2 regions of the Actinoplanes sp. NPDC051388 genome follow, and region 2 is predicted to be linked to the other one. Evidence: riboswitches for the same ligand, from Rfam matches in the RefSeq annotation. Region 2 holds a riboswitch; the other holds the start of a gene.

Region 1 (7,702 bases), on a different contig from region 2:
ACCGCCGCCGCCTCCGCGACCGCCTCGGCCAGCCGTCGTGCATCGATCCGTCCGGTCATGGCGGTCACCCTGCCGTGCCCGGCCGGTCGGCCGCTTCCGCCCGCGGGCAGATCCCGGTCTATGACTTTCGGCCGAGTCGATCGGGCCCGGAACCCGGTAAACCCGAAACTCGCCCGGCGGCCGGCCGATAGGGGAGTTGTCCGGTAGTGAAAGAGGAAGGAATCCGGTGACCGACACGGCCACGCCGGCCTGGGAGACCCTGCCTGCGCTGATGTACCACTCCGTGTCCGCGATCGGCGGGCCACTGGGCGACCTCGCCGTGCCTCCGGGCCGGCTGACCGAGCAGCTCACCGCGCTGACCCGGGCCGGCTACCGCCTGGTCGGGCTGAGCCAGGCGCTCGACCTGCTGGCGGCCGGTGACACCGGCAAGATGGTCGCGGTCACCTTCGACGACGGCTATCGCAACCTCCTCACCGCGGGCGTGCCGGTGCTGGCCGCGGCCGGCGCGCGGGCCACGCTCTATGCCTCCGTCGGGCACCTGGGCGAGCGCGCGGACTGGCTGGGCCGCTGGTCACCCGACTTCGGCCGGCTGCTCACCTGGGACGAGCTGGCCGAGGTGGCCGCCGCCGGGGTGGAGATCGGCAACCACGGCCTCGTCCACCACCCGCTGGACGTGCTGCCGCCCGACGTGCTGCGGGCCGAGATCGTGCGCAGTCACGACGAGCTGGAGCAGCGGCTGCAGGTGGCGGTGCGCAGCTTCGCGTACCCGCACGGGTACAACGGGCGCCGGGTGCGCGACGAGGTGCGGGCCGCCGGGCACGACAACGCCACCGAGGTCGGCCGTCGTCTGCACCGGCCCGGCGAGCACCGGTTCGCGGTGCCGCGGCTGCAGCCCATCCCGGCGCACTCCGGCGACGACCTGGTGGCGCTGGTGGCCGGCGGCGGATCGCAGCTGGTGCCGCAGGTGAAGCGGCTGGCCCAGCCGGCCTGGCGGATGGCGCGCAAGGTGGCCCAGGCGACCGGACGGACGCTGACATGATGAGCCCACTGCACCGGGCGCCGAAGCGCTACGGCCGGCGGATCTTCCTGGGGCTGGCCGGGATGGCCGCGCTGCCCACCGCGGCGGTCGTGGTGTTGCAGGCGCGGGCCAAGACACCGCCCGCCGAGGCGACGACCGGGCTCGGGCGCGATGTGCCGGCCGCCGCCACGCCGTCGCCCGGTGCGTCGGCGACCAGCGCCGCTCCCCGGATCGTCACCCGAGGCGGCGGGCCGGTGCCGTTCGTCAGCGGCAAGGCCATGCTGGGGGCGTACCTGGATCTCGACGGTCTGTCCGAGGCCGAGGCGGTCGCGTTGCGGCGCCAGCAGCTCGGGCGTGACCCGCGGATCCTGCACTCCTTCTATGCGTGGCGGGACACCCTGCCGCGCCGGATCTCGTGGCTGCCGGACGACACGTACCCGATGATCTCCTGGCGGGGCACCGACCACGCCTCGATCCTGCGCGGTGACCACGACGACCTGATCCGGCGCAATGCGCGTCAGCTGCGGCGTTTCGGCCGGCCGGTGCTGCTGCGCTGGGGCTGGGAGATGAACGGCAGCTGGTACGCCTGGGGCGGCGCCAAGAACGGCAACGACGCGTCCGGCTACGTGAGGTCGTGGAAGCACCTCCGGAAGATCTTCGCCGACCAGGGCGCCGACAACGTGTCCTGGGTGTGGAGCCCGAACTGGAACGACAGCCCGGCGGAGAGCTGGAACGCCAAGGCCCGCTACTACCCGGGCGACGACCAGGTCGACTGGGTCGGCGTGTCCGGCTACAACCTGCACCGGGAGGTCCCGGGCCGGCTGTTCCAGGCGCTCTACGACTCCTACGCGCCGACGAAGCCGATCATGATCACCGAGATCGGCTCGGTGGACCGTGGCGGCAGCACCAAGGCCGACTGGATCACCCTCGCCGGGAACTGGGTCGAGCAGCACCCGGCGATCGGCGCGCTGGTGTGGTTCGACACCGACACGCATCCCGGCTATCACGAGAAGTGGCGGATCGACACCGACGCGGAGTCGCTCGCCGCGTTCAAGGCGCTGGCGAACGACCCGCACTTCAAGGCGTAAGGGGGCCAGTCACACAGCGCGCTCCGCGGCGTCCACCGCGTTGCGGAACAGCATCGCGACCGTGGTCGGGCCGACGCCGCCGACCCGCGGGGTGATCGCGCCGGCCACCTCGGCCACCGACTCGTCCACGTCCGGCAGCAGCCGCCGGCCCTCGTAGCGCACGCCCGCGCCGACCACCGTCGCGCCCGGCCGCACGTGTTCGGGCTGGATGATGCCGGGCACGCCGGCCGCCGCGACCAGCACGTCCGCCCGGCGCGTGTAGCGCTGCCAGTCCGGCACGCCGGTGTGCACCACGGTGACCGCGGCGTTCGCGGTCGGCCGCTTCTGCGCCAGCAGCATGGCCAGCGGCCGGCCGATGGTGGCGCCGCGGCCCAGGATGACCACCTCGTGCCCGGCGACCGGGATCTCGTAGTGCGCGAGCAGCGCCTCGATGCCGGCCGGCGTGCACGGCACCGGTCCGGGCAGCCCGCTGGAGAGCCGGCCGAGGTTGAGCGGGTGCATGCCGTCGACGTCCATGTCGGGGTCGACCGTCATCAGCGCCGCGTCGTAGTCGAGGTGACCCGGGATCGGGTATTGGATCAGCAGGCCGTGCACCGCCGGATCGTCGTTGAAGCGGGCGATCGCCCGGTGCAGATCCTGCTGGGTGGCGGACGCCGGCAGGTGCTCGTGCGGCGACACGAAGCCGAGCTCGGCGGCCTGCTTCTGCTTGATCCGGATGTATCCGGCGCTGGCCGAGTCGTCGCCGACCAGGATCGTCGCCAGGGCGGGCTCGACGCCGCGCTCGCGCAGGGCGGTCGCGCGCCGGGACACGTCGGCGAGCACGGCTTTGGCCACGGGCGCGCCCGGCAGCAGCCGGGCGGTGGAGGTGTCGGACATGCGTTTCTCCCCGTGGGCACCCAGGCGGACGGCCCCCACGACGCGCTCCCCGATGGTGATCGCCATCCTCGGTGCCGCCAGTCGCGTTGAAGGAGACCAACCTACTCCGTGGCCGCGATGATGACCGCGCGGTAGGCGGCGGAGTCGCCCGCCCGGTAGAGCCCGACGGTCATCCGGGCGGCGGAGGGCAGGGTGAGGGTCACGCTCCGGTCGCCGGCGCCGGCCCCGACCGGCACTTCCGCGGTACGGGTGCCCGCCGGATCCGTCACCACCAGCGTGTACGGCCCGTCAGCCGAGACCAGCCCGGACGCGGTGACGATGACCTGTCGGGTGCCGTCCGCGGCCACCGGACCGGGCGGCGCGGCGGCGAGCGTGGTGACGGTGACCCGGTAGCTGTCCGCCGAGCTCCGGAAGGACAGCCAGCCGGCCCCACCCAGCACCGCCACCACCAGCAGCATCGGCAGCAGCTGCCGGACCAGCCTGCGGGTTGGCACCCGCTGCTCCGGCGACCGCGGCGCGAACGGTCCGGGCAGCTTGCGCAGCGGGTCGGCGTCCCCGATGACCGGAATCGGCTTGGTCGCCGGGCCGTCCTCGTCGTCCTCGTCCTCGCCCTGCCAGACCCGCTCGGGCACCGCCTCGAGCAGCAGCACGACCAGGGTGATCCCGGCCGTGGCCAGGGTCCAGGTGATCCGGTCCAGCGGGAAGCCGGCCACGAAGACGCCCAGCCCGGCGACGATCATCGTGGCCATGCTCAGCGCCGGCGCCAGCACGGTCCGCTCGACCGCGCTGAGCGTGCGGTAGCGGAAGATCAGCGCGTTCAGCGCCAGGCCCGGCAGCAGGAAGGCGAGCAGCAGCCCGCCCGGCACGGCCAGCACCGGCGGCCCGGCGAGCGCGGCGGCCGCCGACACGGCGGTGGCGATCGCGGTCAGCACGGGGCCGGAGACGAGCGTGGAAAGGGCCCGCGCGCGCAGCTCGGTGGCGTTCACTGGTCGGTTCCCATCCGGTAGATCCGGACCGTGCCGTTGTCGTAGAGCCGGTCCACGTCGATCAGCGAGTCGAACTTGCCCAGCTGCCGGGTGGTCAGCGGCTCGGTGATGAGGCCGGCCCGCGGGTCGTTCTCGAAGTACGCGTCGCTCTCCGGCAGCTGGGTGCTCAGCCGCTGGTCCACCACCAGATAGTTGAGGTGCAGGTCGGCGACCAGGTCGTCGTCGGCCAGGCTCCACGAGTCGGCGTAGTAGAGCGGGCCGACCTCGCGCACCGGGTCCTGCCGGCCGTAGGTCGAGGCCAGCGACACCGACGTCACGTCGCCGCCGACCCGGTTGCCCGGGCCGAGCACGTCGCGTTGCCACTCGGCGGCGTCCACGCCGTACGCGTCCACCGACCGCTCGAACCCGCCCGCCAGATAGGGACCCGGCAGCAGCGAGCCCAGCGGCGGCCAGCCACCGGCCCGCGCGCCGATCATCAGCAGGGTGACCAGCGCGGAGCCGGCCAGCACCCGGATCACCAGGCTGCGCCCGGTCCCCGGCGGGGTGGACAGCGCCGGGGCCACCCAGTGCCGGCGGCCGGCGGTGTCCCGGGACGGCAGGATCTGCACCGCCCGGACCAGCGCGATGGCCGCGATGATCGAGATCGGCACGTAGGTGAACGTGGACAGCCGGCCGGCGATCTCCGGGCCGTTCTGCCCGAGGAACCGCACCGCGTTGCCGCCGAAGAACACCGCGCCGCCGATCAGCGCCGCCCACCGCCAGGTGTCCCGGTCCTGCCGCGTCACCATGTCCCGGCCCACCGCGACGAACAGCACGAACAGCCCGATCAGGCCGGTGGCCTGCAGCGCCAGTTGGGCGATCGACACCGGCGCGCTCGCCGAGGCCGCGCTCTGCTGCCCGTTCACCAGAGTCTGCACGGTGGTGATCACCTGCTGGACCGGCTCCTCGAGGTAGCCGATCACGTCGGTGGCGACCAGCAGGATCCAGGTCGCGGTCACGCCCAGCGCGATCACCGCCGGCAGCAGCGCGGACCAGCGCCGCGGCTTCTCCACGACCAGCTCGGTGAGGCCCAGCAGGCCGAGCGTGGCGATCAGCGCGAAGGCGGTGACGTGGTGGCTGACCGCGGTCATCGCCGCCGACGCGACGGTGATCACGAGGAACGGCTTGCCGCCCTCGACGCGCCATCGGCGGACCGCCCACACGGCCAGCATGAAGAACGGCAGCGCGGCGGTCTGGTAGAGGAACATCGAGCTGAAGAACAGGTAGTGCAGCGCGGTGGCGTAGGTCGCGCAGGCCACGCCGGCCACCGCGGGGGAGTTGCTGGCCCGCAGCACGCAGACGAACAGCACGCCGACGAAGACCAGGTGCGCCACGCCGGCCACGATGATGCCCGCAGCGGTGACCGGCAGCCCGGTCATCGAGGCCACCGCCGCGCCCATCTCGGCCAGCCCGGGGAAGTGCACCGCGGGCGGCAGCGCCGGGTTGGGCCGGAACAGCTCGCCGGTCTCCATGATCGTGGTGGTGGCGAGCCAGTGCTGCAGTTCGTCGGGGAACCGGAACTGGTCCGGGCTGTACATCCACTTCAGCAGGTACTGGTTGACCGCCAGTCCCATGACCAGCAGGAACGATTCGGCGACGCCGGCCATCCGGCGGCTCAGCAGGCGCAGCACGACCGGCGTGAAGACGACCACCTGGCCGATCCAGTAGGCGCCGGTCGCGCCCGCGGCGCCGGAGCGCCCACCGGTGTAGGCGAGCGCCACGAGCAGCACACCGAGGCTGGAGAACAGCAGCACGGAGGGCGCGTGGCCGAGATCGAAGGGCCCGCCGCGCGGCGCCTTGCGCCGCTCCCGGCTCGGCTGCTCGATGCGCCCGGTGTCCGCGCGTTCCCGCACCGGCAGGTCGGCCTTGGCGACCTCGGCGACGGCCTTGGACAGCGCCCGGCCGACGAGCTCGTCCAGGGTGGCCGAATTGTCGATTTTCGGCGGCTTGACAGCTTCAACCTCTACTTCAGGTTCACCCTCAACCTTGAGTTGAGTCTTCGGCACGCCGGTGCTCGTCTGGATGTCCGCCACCCGCACGCTGCCGCGCGCCTGCTTACGCCCACGCGGACGCCGCCCGGGCACCGGTGCGGTGCCGCGGGCGTGGTCGTGCGGACGGTCGGTCCCCGCGGCGGCGACGGGCGCCTCCTCGGTCGCGGTCCGGTCACCGGATCGCTGGTCGGGCATCTCGGGCGCCTCCGCGGCGTCGGGGGACTCGGACGGGGTGGTCCATCGGCATCTGCAGTCCCCAGCGGGCATCTGGTCTCGCGACATCGGTGTCCCCGATCCGAGAATGCCCGGTTCCGGGGCCACATGTCCGGTGTTCGAGGGATCAGTGGGCGCCGCGCGCCCTCGCCCGAGCCGCCCGGCGGCCCTTGAAGTAGGCCCGCGGTCCGGCCAGCATCCCCTTGCGGTTCGCCGTGAGCAGGTCGCGCGGGAAGTCCTCCTCGAGCGTGGCGACCCGCAGGCTGTCCGAGCCGGTCAGGTCGCGCAGCGCGCCCGGGGCCAGCTTGATCAACGACCACAGCAGCCCCGGCCGGCCCAGCAGCAGGCTGGTGTACGCCGCGGTCAGCCCCGCGCCGTACCCGACCATCTGTTTGCGCAGGCCCTCGAGGTCGCGCCGGTGGTAGTGCCGGGTGACCGCGCTCGGCTGGTAGACGATGGTGCCGCCGCCGACCAGCACCTGGGTGAACGCCAGGGTGTCCTCGGATCCCATCGCCGGGGTGCCGGCGCCCAGCGCCACGTCGAAGCCGCCGATCCGCTCGATCACGCCGGGCCGGAAGGTCATGTTCGCCCCGGTGCCGAACGGCGGCAGCGGGTAGAGCGGGCTCTGGATGTGCGCGGTGGCCGGGCTGAACACGTCGGGCTTGAACCCGCGGCCCTTGCTGTGCCCGCCGAACTGCTCGAACCACAGCTGTGCCCGGGTCTCCAGCTCGGCCGGCACGATCACGCCGGAGACGACGTCCGCCTCCGGGTGGTCGGCGAGCGCGCGGGCGACCTCGGCCAGCCAGTTCTCGTCGGCCCGCTCGTCGTCGTCGATCCAGGCCAGAATCTCGCCGGGCGCGGCCGCCACGGCGGCGTTGCGGGCGAAGGAGAGCCCCGGCGTCGCCTCGAGCAGGTAGTCGACGTGGCCGCGCGCGGCGGCCGCCTCGACCACCTTGGCGGTGGCGTCGCTGGTCGGCGCGTTGTCCACGACCAGCACCCGGAAGGCCGGGTATTTCTGGTCCAGCAGGCTGTCCAGGCAGTTGGCCAGCGCCTCCGGGTGTTCCCGGGTGCAGATCACCACGGTGATGTGCGGCGCGGTGGCCAGCACCTCGCGGCGGCGGGCCAGGAAGGCCGGCTCGGTGGCGGGGGTGACCCCGTCGATCGGCAGCGCGGCCAGGCCCAGCCCGGCCAGCCTCGGCGCGAGCTGGACACCGAGCTCGGCGTTGATCGCCCGGCCCACGTCCGCCGGGCGCAGACCGGTGAGCGGCACGTCCACCAGCACCGTGCCGAGCGGCTCGGAGAACAGCCGGACCAGCATCCAGGCCTGCAGCACCCGGCGGCCGTCCGCGCCGATCCCGGCGATCGTGGGCAGCGGGTCGGAGATCTCGACGTCGTGCACGGCGGCGGGCAGCACCCCACCGGCCGGCTCGACCTCGGGGCGGATCAGGACGTCCTCGACGCGCTCGGCGGGCGTCCACACGTGGCCGTTGA
Region 2 (7,702 bases):
CAGGCCAGCCCCGGCGCGATCGCCTGCGCGTAGACGCCCATCTCCTCGAGCTTGGTGTCACCGAGGTGTCCGCCCGCCGTGCCGTTCGGCGTCCAGTCGCCGCTGAGCGGATCGTCGGCGTACGCCAGCCCGTACGCATAGGAGGCCTGCCCCGACGCGATGGCCGACACCTTCGTGCGGGTGCGGTCGTCCAGGTCGTCCCAGAGCAGCCGGGCGGCGAGCACGAAGTAGAGCTCGAAGGTCGAGTCCCAGAACAGCTGCCGGCCCCAGTCCGAGCCGCCGGCCAGCCGGTTCGTGCCGGCGAACCGCCCGATCGTGGCCAGCGTGTGCTCCTGCAGCGTGCTCTTGCCGACGCCGGCCAGCGCCTCGTCGTAGCCCTCGGCCCGCAGCAGCACCGCGTTGCCCAGCACCGACGCGAACCGGAAGTCGTCCGAACGGTAGGCGCCGGTGGCCGGGTCCCACTGCTGCTCGACCCACCGGGTGTGCAGGTGCAGCAGCCGGTGATAGGTGGCCGCGACGGGGTCGTCCACCGGCCGCGCCCAGAGTCCGGCGGGCCGCCGGGCCGGGATCGGGACGGCGAGTGCCCCGCTTAGCGCCAAGAAATGGCGACGGGACAGCGGCGCCATCGAACCTCCACGGGGACCTGCGGACGTGCCGACAATCAGTATCCGGTCGGGCCGCCTCACGACAAATGGTGTGATGGCGACCGACACCCCGCTGTTACGTTCCATCCGCCGGAAACGTTCAAGTGATCAGCCGGAAGAGGTTCAGCCACTGCTCCGGCCACACCACGCCGACCGGCGCCTCGGCGGAGAGCCGGTTCGCCCGGAATGCCGCGGTGACCCGCCGGTTGCCGTAGCGCCGGGACAGGGACGCGGCCAGCGAGCCGCCGACGCCGGTGAAGCCGCACTCCACGAACGACCGGAACTCCGCCATCGCCGACGGCGTGACCAGCGGAAAGTCGCGGTGGACCAGGCGCAGCAGGCCGGCGTCGACCCGGGGGACCGGGCGGAAGGCGGTGCGGGGGATCCGGCCCGCCAGCTCCCACGAGTGGGTGGGCCAGGTGCTGATCGTCAGGCGGGTCCAGCGGCCGTAGTCGCCGGTCCGCTTGCGGGCGTATTCCAGCTGTGTGACCAGGGTGGCGTGACGCAGGGTCGCCGATCCGAGGCACCAGGACACCACCCCGGAGGTGAGCGCGTAGGGGATGTTGCCCACCACCGCGAAGGAGGACGTGGGCGGGTCCTCGCGGAGGAAGTCGGCGATGCGCACGTCGAGAGCGGGGTGCGACGGCAGCGCGGCGGCGACCGCGGGATCGACCTCGAAGGCGACCACCCGGCCCGCCCGCGCCAGCAACAGTGAGGTCAGGTGGCCGCGGCCGGCGCCCACCTCGTACACGAGATCGTCGGGTTCGAGATCGGCCGCCGCGACCACCTGACGCAGGGCAGCGGTGGAGGAGAGGAAGTTCTGACCGTACGCACGACGGGCGCGGGAATGCGCACGTCGCGGAGAAGAGGGCGCCATGACCATGGTCCTGTCCGCCGTCGCGAGGACGCGAAGGCAAGAACGGAAGAGGACACGTAGGCCCTGGCGGGCTCAGGCGAAAGGAGCTAGGCGACCAGGGCCGGACGCCGGTCGCGCAGACGGATCGAAGACAGCGGTCCGCGCGCGGGCGTCACGAGCCCGGCGAGCAGAGCGTGCGTCGTGATCATCCCGCGACCCTACTGAACGGCCGTCCCGGCGTACCAGTGAATTAAGAGCCGGTGTGCCGCGCGGCCTGCCGCAGATCGAGATCCTCGATGCCGATCGCGACGATGAGCAGGATCTCGACACCGTTCATGTTGATCACCGTGAGGGCTGAGTATGCTTGCCGCGGGCCGTGACTGGCGTGTTCGGATGGGTCAACCATCGTGGAGCGGTCCCGTCATCGACGACGACTGCCGTGCGCCTGGGCCTCTTGATCCGTGCTGAGTTTGCCGAGAAGCGCAGGAGGTCCGATGAACGCCGAGTCCAATGCTTTCCGCTCCGCCCTCGAAGTCGTCCGCCAGGTCGAGCCCCGCATCGCCGACGCGATCGCCAAGGAGCTGCACGACCAGCGCGAGTCGCTCAAGCTGATCGCCAGCGAAAACTACGCATCGCCCGCCGTGCTGCTGGCGATGGGCAACTGGCTCAGCGACAAATACGCCGAAGGCACCATCGGCCGCCGGTTCTATGCCGGCTGCCAGAACGTGGACACCGTCGAGTCGGTCGCCACCGAGCACGCCCGCGAGCTGTTCGGCGCGCAATACGCGTATGTCCAGCCGCACTCCGGCATCGACGCCAACCTGGTGGCCTACTGGGCGATCCTGGCCGACCGGGTCGAGGTGCCCCATCTCAAGAAGTTCGAGAAGCGGCAGGTCAACGATCTGACCGACGCCGAGTGGGCAGAGCTGCGGGCGGCCTTCGGCAACCAGCGGATGCTCGGCATGTCGCTGGACGCCGGCGGCCACCTGACGCACGGCTTCCGGCCGAACATCAGCGGCAAGATGTTCGACCAGCGCAGTTATGGCGTGGACCCGGCGACCGGGCAGATCGACTACGACGCACTGCGGGCCACGGCGCGCGAGTTCAAGCCGCTGGTGATCGTCGGTGGTTACTCCGCGTACCCCCGCAAGGTGAATTTCCGCGTCATGCGCGAGATCGCCGACGAGGTCGGCGCGACCTTCATGGTTGATATGGCCCACTTCGCCGGTCTTGTCGCGGGCAAGGTCTTCACCGGGGACTTCGACCCGATCCCGCACGCGCACATTGTCACCACCACCACGCACAAGAGCCTGCGCGGCCCGCGCGGCGGCGCGGTGCTCTGCGGTCCCGAGCTCTCCGACCAGGTCGATCGCGGCTGCCCGATGGTCCTCGGCGGCCCGCTCGCGCACGTCATGGCGGCCAAGGCGATCGCGTTCGCCGAGGCGCGTCAGCCGTCCTTCGCGGATTATGCGCAGCGCATCGTCGACAACTCCCAGGCGCTCGCGGCCGGCCTGCTCGCCCGCGGCGCGACCCTGGTCAGCGGCGGCACCGACAACCACCTGGTGCTGATCGACGTCGACAAGTACGGCCTCACCGGCCGCCAGGCCGAGCAGGCGCTGCTCGACTCCGGCATCGTCACCAACCGCAACGCGATCCCGTCCGACCCGAACGGCGCCTGGTACACCTCCGGCATCCGGATCGGCACCCCGGCGCTGACCTCGCGCGGCCTCGGCACCGGCGAGATGGACCAGATCGCCGAGCTGATGCACACGGTGCTGTCGCAGACCACGCCCTCGCCGACCTCGAAGGCGAAGTTCACCCTCGACCCGGCCGTGTCCGACCGGGTCAGCAAGCAGGCCACCGAGCTGCTCGCCGACTACCCGCTCTATCCCTCGGTCGACCTGGGGTAGTTCGTCAGGAAGGCGTCGACCGCGGCCACGAACTCGGCCGGTTGGTCGCGGTGGACGTGATGCCCGGCCGCGATCGTGACCAGGGTGGCGGCCGGCATGTGATCCCGCAGCTCAGCGTGCAGGTGCTGCGGGATCTGGCTGTCCGGGCCGCCGCCGATGATCAGCGTCGGCACGGTGACCGACGAGGCGTTCTCCCAGCCGGCCGGGTCGGGGTCGTCGAGCTGGGCCCGGATCGCGTTGACCGCGGCGAAGTCGAACGGCGTCGGCTCGTCCGGCGGGGGGAGCGGCGGACGCTCGAGGTCGCCCGGCCGCAGGATCGGCGCGTCCTCGAGCACGAGGTGGCTGAGCCGGTCCGGCGCGGCCTGCCCCACCAGCATGGCGACCACGCCGCCCATCGAATGGCCGGCCAGCGCGCAGCGCTCGAGGCCGGCGGCCTCCAGGTAGGCCAGCACGTCGTCGCGCATCAGCTCGAAGGAGTAGTGCCCGGGGTGCGGGCTCCGGCCGTGTCCGCGCAGGTCGAGAACGTGCACGCGATGCTTCTCGGCCAGCGCGGGCAGCACCGGCCGCCAGTCGCGGCCATCGCCGCCGAGCCCGTGCAGCAGCACCAGCGGCGGCGCGTCCAGCTCGCCGACGACCTCGAAGGCGGTCATCGGCGCCCGGATCAGCGAGATCACCTCGTCGGTGGTGCGGACGTCGCCGAAGGTCCGGTAGATCGTGTAGAGCGCCGCGTTGTGGTCCTCGTCGCGGCGGGCCGCGTTCGCGTCGGCAACCATGATCACCCGGTAGCCGATCGTGCGGGCGTCCCGAGCGGAGGACTCGCAGCACACGTTGGTCACCGTGCCGGTGATCAGCACCGTGTCGATGCCGCGCTCTTCCAGCAGGCCGGGGAGCGGCGACTTGCCGGGGAAGAAGGCGCTCGCCGCGAACTTCTCCAGCACCAGATCGGCGTCGTGCACCTCGAACTCGTGCCACAGCCGCGACCGCAGCGGGCCCTCGCCGCCGCTGGTGCGGAACGCCTCGGCGAACCCGGGCCCGAAGAAGTCCTCGGCCAGCGCCGAAGGCTCACCCGCCCCGGGCAGCACCCAGGCGACCGTGCCACCCGCCGCGCGCAGTTCGGCGGCGAGCCGGGCGATGTTCGGCACGATGCCCCGGACATATCCGAACTCCTCCGCGAAGAACGGCACCATGTCGACCACCACCAGGGCGGTGCGCTCCGGCACGAGCGACGTGAAGGCGTGCCGCCGCCCGCGCCGCGACTCCTGCCGCCGGTACTCCCGATCCTCGATCCGCCAGGCGTGCATCGTGCGTTCCATGCCGCCCAAGCTATCGGCGAGCGGCCGTCCGCGGGCCCCCGCGAGGGTGAGTTTCGCGCCGAGCGGACGGTGGGTACGAGACCGTGTCCAGGACTGACGGCGACTGTGTGAGGATCAGACGTGTTCCCTGACGAGCGTTGGAATGCGCGGGACCGTCATCTCGACGACCGCGAACGCGAGCTGGAGAGTCGTGACCGGTTGCTGGACGCCCGGCAGGAGCGGCTGGCCGGCGTCGAGCGTGACCTGGCCGCGCGCCAGGAGGTGCTGCACGCGCGGGAGGCCCTGGTCGCCGAGCGGGAGGTCGCGGCCGAGAAACGCGAACGCGAGGGCAACAAACGGGACTCTCTGGCGGACACCCGGGAGGCGCACGCCACCGCCCGCGAGCGGGTCCTCGATCAGCGCGAGGCCGGCGAGTTCAGCGAGCCGGTCGATCTGAGCAACCGGGTCGAGGAGGCGTTCGCCCGCGAGGTCTCCCGGATGGACCGCAGCGACGCCTTCCTGGAGCGCTCCCGGGCGGCGGTGAAGCGCGCCCAGGACCGGCTCAACACCCTGCGCGCGGCGCGGTCACAGACGCCCCCCGAGGATCAGGCGCCACCGGAAGATCAGGCGCCGCCCGAAGATCGGGATTGAGCCGGGAGTCGGTGCAGCGTCACGTCCCGGAGCGCGCCGGAGGCCAGGGTCGCCGTCAGATAGGTCGCGAACGGCTGGCTGCGCCGATCGGTGGGCGAGCCGGGGTTGAGCAGGCGCAGCCCGGTCGGCGCCACCGAATCCCACGGGATGTGCGAGTGTCCGAAAACGAGCACGTCGGTGTCGGGGTAGGCCGCCGCGCACCGCGCCTCCCGCCCGGTCTTCGCGCCGGTCTCGTGCACCACCGCGAAGCGCACCCCGTCGAGCACCTCGTGGGCGACCAGCGGCAGCCGGGCCCGCAGCGCCGGGCCGTCGTTGTTGCCGTACACCGCGATCAGGCGCCGCGCCCGGGCGGACAACGCGTCCAGGGTGGCCACGTCGACCCAGTCGCCGGCGTGGAAGACCACGTCGGCCGCGTCCACCTCGGCCCAGAGCGGGGCGGGCAGGTCGCGCGCCCGGAGCGGGACGTGGGTGTCGGACATCAGCAACAACCGCATGAGCCGGAAACCTACGCCGGGCCGGGCCGGATCTCGCCGGAACCGCGCCGGATCAGCCGGGTCGGTATCCAGAAATCGCGCGGCGGACCGTCGGCGCCGCCGATCCGCTCGAACAGCACCCGGGCAGCCGTGCGACCCATCGTCGTCGGGTCCTGGGCGACCACCGTGACGGCCGGTTCCAGCAGGTCGGCCAGCGGAAAGTCGTCAAAGCCGACCAGCGCCACCCGGCCCTGCAACCGCAGCCGGCGCAGCGCCCGGAACGCGCCGATGGTGATCAGGTTCTGGCCCGTGAACACGGCGGTCGGCGGATCCGGCCGGTCGAACAGCGCCAGCGTCGCGCTCTCCGCGTAGGACGGATGCCGCAGCCGGCGCACCGCGTGCGGGGCCAGATCGGCCGTGCCGAGTGCCGCGAGATATCCGCGATGCCGCTCCCGCGCGGTCGCGATCCGGGCTCCATCCCCGAGGTACGCGATCCGCGTGTGCCCCTGCGCGACGAGGTGCCGGACCGCGTCCCGGGAGCCGGAAACGTTGGTGGCGAGCACCGCATCGCCCGGGAAGCCGGTGCCGGGACGGTCCACGTACACCACCGGAATGTCCGAGATAGATCGCAGGTAGCTCTGGTCCGGCCCGCTCGGCGCGATGATCAGCCCGTCCGCGTGCCGCTGGCTGAAGGCGGCCGCCAGCTCTCGCTCGCGCTGCGGATCCTCGTCGATGCTGCCGACCAGCACCTGCACGCCGTGCAGCCGGGCCTCGTCCTCGACCGCCCGGTGCAGCACCGCCGAGAACGGGTTGCCGACGTCCTCCAGCAGCACCCCGATGGTGCGCGTGCGCCGGTCGTTGCGGCGCAGCAGGCTGGCCCCGAGATGCGGCCGGTAGTTCAGCGTCTCGACCGCGGCGTGCACCCGGGCGGCCAGATCCGGCGCGACCGTCGTCTCGCCGTTGACCACTCTGGAGACGGTCTTCAGGCTCACGCCGGCGGTCCGCGCGACGTCGTTCATGGTGGGCCGTGAGTCCCCGGTCACCGCGCCTCCCTCGACGGGAAACATCTCGATGTCGATCACTGGGTGCAACATAGCGGGAACTTATTGTTGACAGTTGATGCCTTCGGTCGTCTAGTAGAGACAACGTTGTCTCGCGTTAGCCGCGTCTCCGGGCGTCGCGCTAAATCGATTTGGAGGAGACATGCGCCATCCCCATCCCGTGCGGTCCACACTGGCAGTGGGCTGTGCCGCGGCGTTGGCGCTGGGCGTCGCCGCTTGCGGCGGCGATTCCGGCGGCGGCTCCGGTGGCCAGCCGATCGTCGGCCTGATCACCAAGACCGACACCAACCCGTTCTTCGTCAAGATGAAGGAAGGCGCCCAGAAGGCCGCGACCGCGCAGGGCGTCGAGTTGCAGTCGTTCGCCGGCAAGCAGGACGGCGACAACGAGGCCCAGGTGCAGGCGATCGAAAGTCTGATCTCGGCCGGCGCCAAGGGCTTCCTGATCACCCCGAGCGACTCCAAGGCCATCGTCCCGGCGATCGACAAGGCCAAGCAGGCGGGCCTGCTGGTGATCGCGCTGGACACCCCGACCGACCCGGCGGACGCCGTGGACGCCACCTTCGCCACCGACAACCGGCAGGCCGGCAAGCTGGTCGGCCAGTGGGCGAAGGCCAAGTTCGAAAAGGACGGCAAGCAGGCGAAGATCGCGATGCTGGACCTGAACGCCAATGGCGTCTCGGTGGACGTACAGCGGGATCAGGGTTTTCTCGAAGGGTTCGGTATCACCGTCGGGGACAACAACAAGATCGGCGATGAGAGCGATCCGCGGATCGTCGGGCACGACGTGACCGACGGCGCCGAGGACGGCGGCCGGA

The links. Region 2 has a riboswitch for ZMP and ZTP ahead of ACZ6TI_RS08365 (glycine hydroxymethyltransferase). Riboswitches for the same ligand answer to the same signal wherever they lie in the genome.
Region 1: linked by a shared signal. The riboswitch ahead of ACZ6TI_RS24020 (bifunctional 5,10-methylenetetrahydrofolate dehydrogenase/5,10-methenyltetrahydrofolate cyclohydrolase) and the one ahead of ACZ6TI_RS08365 (glycine hydroxymethyltransferase) in region 2 are both predicted to bind ZMP and ZTP.

Annotation. Positions count from the first base shown of each region.
Region 1 covers NZ_JBVJIP010000009.1:261,708-269,409, forward strand. Annotated here, with positions in the region: gene ACZ6TI_RS24005 (hypothetical protein) at 1-59, opposite strand, end outside; gene ACZ6TI_RS24010 (polysaccharide deacetylase family protein) at 227-1,039, shown strand; gene ACZ6TI_RS24015 (glycoside hydrolase family 26 protein) at 1,039-2,106, shown strand; gene ACZ6TI_RS24020 (bifunctional 5,10-methylenetetrahydrofolate dehydrogenase/5,10-methenyltetrahydrofolate cyclohydrolase) at 2,116-2,982, opposite strand; ZMP/ZTP riboswitch at 2,994-3,077, opposite strand; gene ACZ6TI_RS24025 (hypothetical protein) at 3,084-3,968, opposite strand; gene ACZ6TI_RS24030 (hypothetical protein) at 3,965-6,193, opposite strand; gene ACZ6TI_RS24035 (glycosyltransferase family 2 protein) at 6,339-7,702, opposite strand, start outside.
Region 2 covers NZ_JBVJIP010000003.1:14,642-22,343, forward strand. Annotated here, with positions in the region: gene ACZ6TI_RS08355 (discoidin domain-containing protein) at 1-530, opposite strand, end outside; gene erm (23S ribosomal RNA methyltransferase Erm) at 745-1,521, opposite strand; ZMP/ZTP riboswitch at 1,867-1,958, shown strand; gene ACZ6TI_RS08365 (glycine hydroxymethyltransferase) at 1,995-3,410, shown strand; gene ACZ6TI_RS08370 (isochorismatase family protein) at 3,386-4,723, opposite strand; gene ACZ6TI_RS08375 (hypothetical protein) at 4,844-5,353, shown strand; gene ACZ6TI_RS08380 (metallophosphoesterase family protein) at 5,326-5,847, opposite strand; gene ACZ6TI_RS08385 (LacI family DNA-binding transcriptional regulator) at 5,859-6,920, opposite strand; gene ACZ6TI_RS08390 (substrate-binding domain-containing protein) at 7,030-7,702, shown strand, end outside.